One region of the Paenibacillus sp. MER 180 genome, then DNA from elsewhere that is predicted to be linked to it. Evidence: a T-box and tRNA genes for the amino acid it is inferred to sense, from the RefSeq annotation. Region 1 holds a T-box; the other holds one or more tRNA genes.

Region 1 (3,414 bases):
GCAAGGCGAAGCAGGGCGAGCGCCGGGCAGAGCAAGTGCTGCCACGGATAGCGCAGAACACGAGCCAGCAGCGAAAATGACTCAGTTGGAGTCTCATTCACCGACCCTCTCGAATGAAGCAAATACGAATGAGCCTGTTGCGAGAAAGGAAAACGTGCAATCCATCGAAGTAGATGCAGCTGTTCAATCAGAGGGTGAAGGTGAATCGCTCGCCTCGAATCAGGAAGTGGAGCGGGACGATATTGAAGCAGCTACTCCATTGAATGAGCCGGAGGATGTTCCAGCAACTTCCAAGCAAGAGATGAAGATTGCAATCGGCAAGTCGAAAGCGAGTGAGCCGGAAGCAGCGGAACCAGTTGGATTCAGTTCGTTGCTGCAGAAGAAGCGGGAGTCTCAAGAACTGGAACGTATCCAGAAGGAAGAAGAGGCAGCGCAGCTAGCAGCAAAGAATGAGGAGACAACTGGTGAGGAAGTAAAGTGGCAGTCGCTATTCCTGCAGCGTATTGATGATGAGCGGGCTTTCAAGAAGGTGCGCTTGTGTATTGTGCAGCGTTCTGAAACACTCGATACAATTGCTGACCGCTATTGCATGAACTCGAGAGAAATTGCGCTCTACAACCGCTTAGCGGAATCGGATATATCCGAAGGGCAAGTTCTGTATATTCCCACCTCGTAACGATATCTCCACTTCCTAATAGATAGGCAAGAAACCCGTATGGCTCAATGAGCGACGGGTTTCTTTGTGTCTGCATGCAGTTGTACAAGAGTACAAGCTTCAATATACATCCCACAAAAATCCAATGAAGATGAGGAATAATACAAATAGCAAAAATACGTCAAATGCTGTTGGCAGAAGCAGCGTGCGAACAAATTGCAAGCAAATGATGGGGAAAAGAACCCCTTTAATGGAACCTCGAACACGACACCACCACCGTTCCATGTAAAACACCTCCTATAGTACATGTTATGAAAAATGAAAAACAGGATATGACTAATAGTGCGAGTTCAAAAAGGCCGGTTTTCAGCACCGAAGCTTATGCTTCCGATGTGCGTTTTTTCAAAACGCCTCAGTTGGATGAAGCTAGGGCCTGAGGAGCGGAGCGTACGTTTTGGGTACATGAGCACCTGAGATGTTTCCGCAGGAAACATACTTCGTAAGCATCTGCTTAGGCCCGGCTGAATTCAAGATTTGATGCCGAGTCCACTTCATGATTTACTTCGTGATCAAAAGCGGACTTTTTGAACATCCTCTAATAGGGAAAGCATTTGTCGGTATCCTTTTGTGCTTGGTCTATTGACTCGCTCGGTATGCGAAGGTACAATATATCGTAAATGTTATTGTTTATTTTTATAAAGATCTGATTGAAAGACTATGAACAGGATTAGTAAGCGATTGGCCCCTTACAGAGAGCAGAGCGACACGGTGCAACGCCTGCAGGATTGTCCCGCGCTGAAGTCACCTGGGAGTTGCCCTTTTGAACGTGTCACGGTAATGTATGAACACGATGTTCATCATGTTCCGGATACGCTAGAATAGGCCGGCCGCAGCCGTTATTTGCAACTGAAGTGCCGCTCACACGATCTGTAAGATGTAAGGATCTTTACTGGGAGCGGAATAAAGGTGGTACCACGGAAGCTAAACCTTTCGTCCTTTGCGGCGTAAGGTTTTTTTATTTGCCTACGTAAGCGAATTGTCCTTGCAAATACCGAGCTATACGCTTAGAGAAGCATGCATGGACCGAACAGTATGATTTGCTTCGATTATATAGGCTGAACATTGTCGATTAGATACTCATGATTATGTAACGGAGGGATTTGCTTGGCAGAGAATCAAGAGCAACTGTCTATGCCTACGACGTATGATCCGAAGGCAGCGGAGCAGAAATGGTATGATTTCTGGATGAAAGGCGAGTATTTTAAAGCAGGTGATCGTAAGGATGCTGAACCATTCACAATCGTAATCCCGCCTCCGAACGTTACGGGTATGCTGCATATTGGTCATGCACTTGACTTTACATTGCAGGATATTTTGATTCGTTTCAAGCGGATGCAAGGATATGATGCTTTGTGGCTTCCAGGTTCTGACCATGCAGGTATTGCAACGCAGACGAAGGTAGAGCAGAAGCTGCGCGAAGAAGGAATCACACGCTATGATCTTGGGCGTGAAGCATTCTTGGAGCGTGTATGGGATTGGAAAGAGAAGTATGCGAATACGATTCGTGAGCAATGGGCGAAGATGGGACTGTCATTGGACTTCTCCCGTGAGCGCTTTACGCTGGACGAGGGTCTGTCTCGTGCGGTTCGCCAAGTATTCGTGAAGCTCTATGAGAAAGGTCTCATCTACCGCGGTAAGTATATTATCAACTGGGATCCGGCAGCACGTACGGCATTGTCTGATATCGAAGTTGAATATAAGGAAGTGCAGGGGCATCTCTATCACCTGCAATATCCTCTGAAGGATGGCAGCGGCACAATCACTGTGGCGACAACACGTCCAGAGACGATGCTTGGCGATACAGCAGTAGCTGTACACCCTAAGGATGAGCGCTATAAGCATATGATTGGCAAAATGTTGGTACTGCCGATTGTTGGCAGAGAGATTCCGGTCATTGCTGATGATTATGTAGATAAAGACTTCGGAAGTGGTGCGGTTAAGATTACGCCTGCCCATGATCCGAATGACTTCGAAATGGGACTCCGCCATCAACTGCCGCAAATTACGGTAATGGATGAGTCCGGTAAAATGAACGAGCTGGCTGGTCAATATCAAGGGCTTGATCGTGCAGATTGCCGCAAGCAGATCGTGAAGGATTTGCAAGAACAAGGCGTGCTGATCAAGATTGAAGATCATGTGCATCAAGTTGGTCACAGCGAGCGCAGCGGCGCAGTTGTAGAGCCGTATTTGTCTACGCAATGGTTCGTGAAGATGAAGCCGCTCGCGGAGCGTGCAATCGAAGCACAGAAGTCTGGCAAAGGTGTTAATTTTGTGCCTGATCGCTTCGAGAAGACATATTTGCATTGGATTGAGAATGTACGCGACTGGTGTATTTCCCGCCAGCTATGGTGGGGACATCGCATCCCTGCATGGTACTGTGAGGATTGCGGACACATTCATGTTGCAGAAGAAGACGCGACTGCATGTACGTCATGCGGAAGCAACCACTTGAAGCAGGATGAAGATGTACTCGATACATGGTTCAGCTCTGCATTGTGGCCGTTCTCCACACTTGGATGGCCGGAACAGACAGAAGATCTGAAGCGCTACTATCCAACGAATGTGCTCGTTACAGGCTATGACATCATTTACTTCTGGGTATCCCGCATGATCTTTACGGCGTTGGAATTCACAGACGAAATTCCGTTCAAGGATGTGCTGATGCACGGCTTGGTGCGTGATGCTGATGGTAAGAAAAT
Region 2 (3,414 bases), on a different contig from region 1:
CACTGCCCGGATCCTCCTAGATGGTAGTAGTTTTATTGTACGACAAAAGCCCAATATTCCAATGAAAATAATGGAACAAAATTGGTGTGAAGATAATTCAATAGGAGGAAAAAGGCCAGATGATGAATGTTCAATTGCGAACATTCACATTGATAAATTTATTGTTGACATCATATGAAGGCGTATGATATATTATATCTTGTCGGTTGCGATGTACAGTGTTTTGAAGCGAAAGTGGATGAGCAGCTTGTAGTGCGCAATGATGCAGCATATTGAACCACATGACGATGTGGCAAATATGCCGGGGTGGCGGAATTGGCAGACGCACAGGACTTAAAATCCTGCGGTAGGTGACTACCGTACCGGTTCGATCCCGGTCCTCGGCACCACGTATTGATGATGAGAACTCCTTTCCTGTTCAGGCCTTGAACAAGTGAGGAGTTTTTTGCTTTATACTCTTTTTTAATATGAAATGTGAAATGATTTGAGGATTACATAATAATCGTAATAGACTAATAGATACCGACATGGAAGGGGAATGTACAGTGGGAATGCATGTACAGAATGATTGGGCGGAATTGCTTCATGAGGAAGTTAGAAAGCCATATTTCAAGCAGCTGTGGGGCTGGCTTCGAGAAGAATACGAGCGTGCAGTCATTTATCCGCCATATGAACTTATATTTTCTGCATTGAATGCGACGTCCTATGCGGATACGAAGATTGTCATCGTTGGCCAAGATCCTTATCATGGGCCAGGACAAGCTCATGGGTTAAGCTTCTCCGTTCAACCGGGTGTTAAGCTGCCGCCTTCACTTCAGAACATGTTCAAAGAGGGGGCGGCAGATGTTGGTCTGAAGATGCCGAACAACGGAAGCTTGCTGCACTGGGCCAAGCAAGGCGTCCTCATGCTTAACACAGTACTGACCGTCGAACAAGGACAAGCAGCATCACATCGCGGGAAGGGCTGGGAGAAGTTCACCGATCGTATCATTCAATTGTTGAATGATAGAGATCGCCCAATCATATTTGTTCTATGGGGAAGCCATGCACAAGCGAAGGCGAGCATGATTGATTTGTCAAAGCATTATATTGTACAAGCGCCGCATCCAAGTCCATTGTCTGCACATCGTGGGTTCTTTGGGAGCAAGCCGTACTCGATAATTAATAATAAGCTGCGCGAATGGGGCGAGCAGGAGATCGACTGGCAAGTCCCTAATATCTAAATAAGGAATAGGCGTCATCGTGAGCTGCTTTCATGGAATAGTAAGTTGTTGTATGCTTGTAAGAAGGTGTGAGCGATATACTATGAAAGTGGTTCATGTGGCTGCCGATCATTCAGGAAAAGTCATCTCTAGTAATTGACATGGTAATATATTGATGTTATATTAAATTTGTTAATAAACACGATCTGTTAGCTCAGCTGGGAGAGCACCATCTTGACAGGGTGGGGGTCAGTGGTTCGAGCCCACTACAGATCACCATACTTTTAACATCAAAAGCCTTGATTCTCAAGGCTTTTTCTATTTCTATTCCTTTGAACAGTGTAAACCTGCAGCAGAATCTTCTTTGCTCAATGAAAGTGATGCGACAGATGATACTTTGCAGGGGAAGCGAGTGTGTGTCCCTCGAAATATATATTATTACAAGACCAAGCATCTCTCATTCGTATCTAACGGGTGAAGGATGCTTTTTTATTTTGTTCGTAATTGCAAGAACTAAACTTGCAACTGCTTTCATATAGTGAAGGTATAACGAATGTTTCGCTATTGAATGGGGACAAGCGGAGGAGGTTGGGTTATGGGAGCCGAATTGAGTGTATGGATAATCGGTGTGTTCGGGATCGTAGCGGTTGTCTGTTGGTTTTTATCCAAGCTTCTCATCTTTGATAGTACAAAGCATGATGAGCAATTTGTATGGCTTCGCTCAGTTGAAGAGGATACCAGCAAGAAGGAATGAAGTCATGAGCAAGGGCATGAGATGTTTAAGGGATTAACTTTACGGTGAGAATAGGGGCTATATCGTGAAGTTATTAGTGTTGTTAGCGGGGGTAGCAGCATGTGTAGACGATGGAACGTAATAGGCGTGGTAATGTTGGCCGGAATCATCACGGGCGTCCTGCTTGTTGGGCTTAGTATGAACGCTGTCGACGCAAGTCGCTTCTATCCTGGGATTGATCCTGTAGAGAAGAAGATACCGATCTATGAGGATGTGTATGGTAAGCCAATTATTGAGGAAGTGTATGAGCCCTAGAGTATAACCATACAAGTGGCCGACAGCCCTAGAGATCCTAAGGATCTCCAGGGCTGTTTTCTTCATAAATGTCGTTCATTATGCTTCATTAATCTGTGTTGGATGAATGATTGGGCTGCCTAGCTGTGCTGTCTATAGGCTCTTCTGCATCCCATTTACGTGCGTAGGCTTTCTTCGTCACGTAGAGAAGCAGAAGCACCATGCCTACTACCATGACAACAACTGCGATTACTGTAGCCAGTATCGGATCCATCGTGTACCCCTTGCTAATGTAAGCGTGTCCGTTATTGCAACTATACATGAAATTCATTTTTTTGTATAATATAAATTCGTTTGCAGCAGCTAAGATATTATACATAATCGCTGTTGCAACATTTCATTCGGAGGTGAGCGGGAGTGGCTGCTGAAATCATTGAGGTTAAGACACAGGAACAATTGGACGAGTGTATTGCGATACGAAAGGAAGTATTCGTTGCTGAGCAACATGTACCGGAAGAAGAAGAATGTGACGAGTACGATAACTTGGATGCTCCGGCCTTTCACGTCCTGCTGATGTCAGACGGACAGTACGCTGCAACAGGACGAGTGAAGCTGTTGGATGAATTCACTGCTAAGATGCAGCGTATTGCAGTAAGAAAGCCATTCCGCGGGAAAGGGATTGGAAGAGTTTTAATGGTAGGTCTGGAGCAAATCGCCCGGAAACACGGTGTGGAGAAATGCGTGCTGGACGGTCAGTGCCAAGCGGAAGGGTTCTATCATTCTTTAGGGTATGAGACAGTGTCAGAGGAGCCATTCTTGGATGCGGGTATTCCTCATATTCGCATGGAGAAGAAGCTGTAATTCGTTGTAACGATTTTCGGTTCATAAAAGTTGTGGGTTATGGACACTCTACCTAACAAACGCATCTAATGTAGGATGTATATAGTTAGGAGGATGATGTTCGCATGTCACAGCGAGAATCCATTGTAGCTGTTCAGAAGAATGGGGACGGGGATCTAACGGCGTTCCAAACGAATACAGGCCGAATCTTAAATTACGAGCAGGCTCTTCAAGCCGTGCAAAATGGAGAAATTGCGGGTGTGAATGCCTTCAAGGGAAGAGACGGCGGTACTTATCTTCGTGGAGATGCTGATGGTGATCCAAGCAACAATCTGGATAATTTGC

What was found. A T-box is a leader RNA that pairs with one kind of tRNA and senses whether it is charged. The one in region 1 lies ahead of M3661_RS26415 (valine--tRNA ligase), so its partner is inferred to be a tRNA-Val.
Region 2: it has a tRNA-Val gene. The T-box ahead of M3661_RS26415 (valine--tRNA ligase) is inferred to sense a tRNA for this amino acid. The anticodon was not compared.

What each region holds. Positions count from the first base shown of each region.
Region 1 covers NZ_JAMAVT010000024.1:28,819-32,232, reverse strand. The annotation lists gene M3661_RS26425 (LysM peptidoglycan-binding domain-containing protein) at 1-676, shown strand, start outside; gene M3661_RS26420 (hypothetical protein) at 776-940, opposite strand; T-box leader at 1,364-1,656, shown strand; gene M3661_RS26415 (valine--tRNA ligase) at 1,847-3,414, shown strand, end outside.
Region 2 covers NZ_JAMAVT010000002.1:416,534-419,947, forward strand. The annotation lists gene M3661_RS04510 (hypothetical protein) at 1-3, opposite strand, end outside; tRNA gene M3661_RS04515 (tRNA-Leu) at 301-389, shown strand; gene M3661_RS04520 (uracil-DNA glycosylase) at 552-1,223, shown strand; tRNA gene M3661_RS04525 (tRNA-Val) at 1,406-1,481, shown strand; gene M3661_RS04530 (hypothetical protein) at 1,798-1,956, shown strand; gene M3661_RS04535 (hypothetical protein) at 2,056-2,250, shown strand; gene M3661_RS04540 (hypothetical protein) at 2,339-2,503, opposite strand; gene M3661_RS04545 (GNAT family N-acetyltransferase) at 2,647-3,090, shown strand; gene M3661_RS04550 (DUF3892 domain-containing protein) at 3,195-3,414, shown strand, end outside.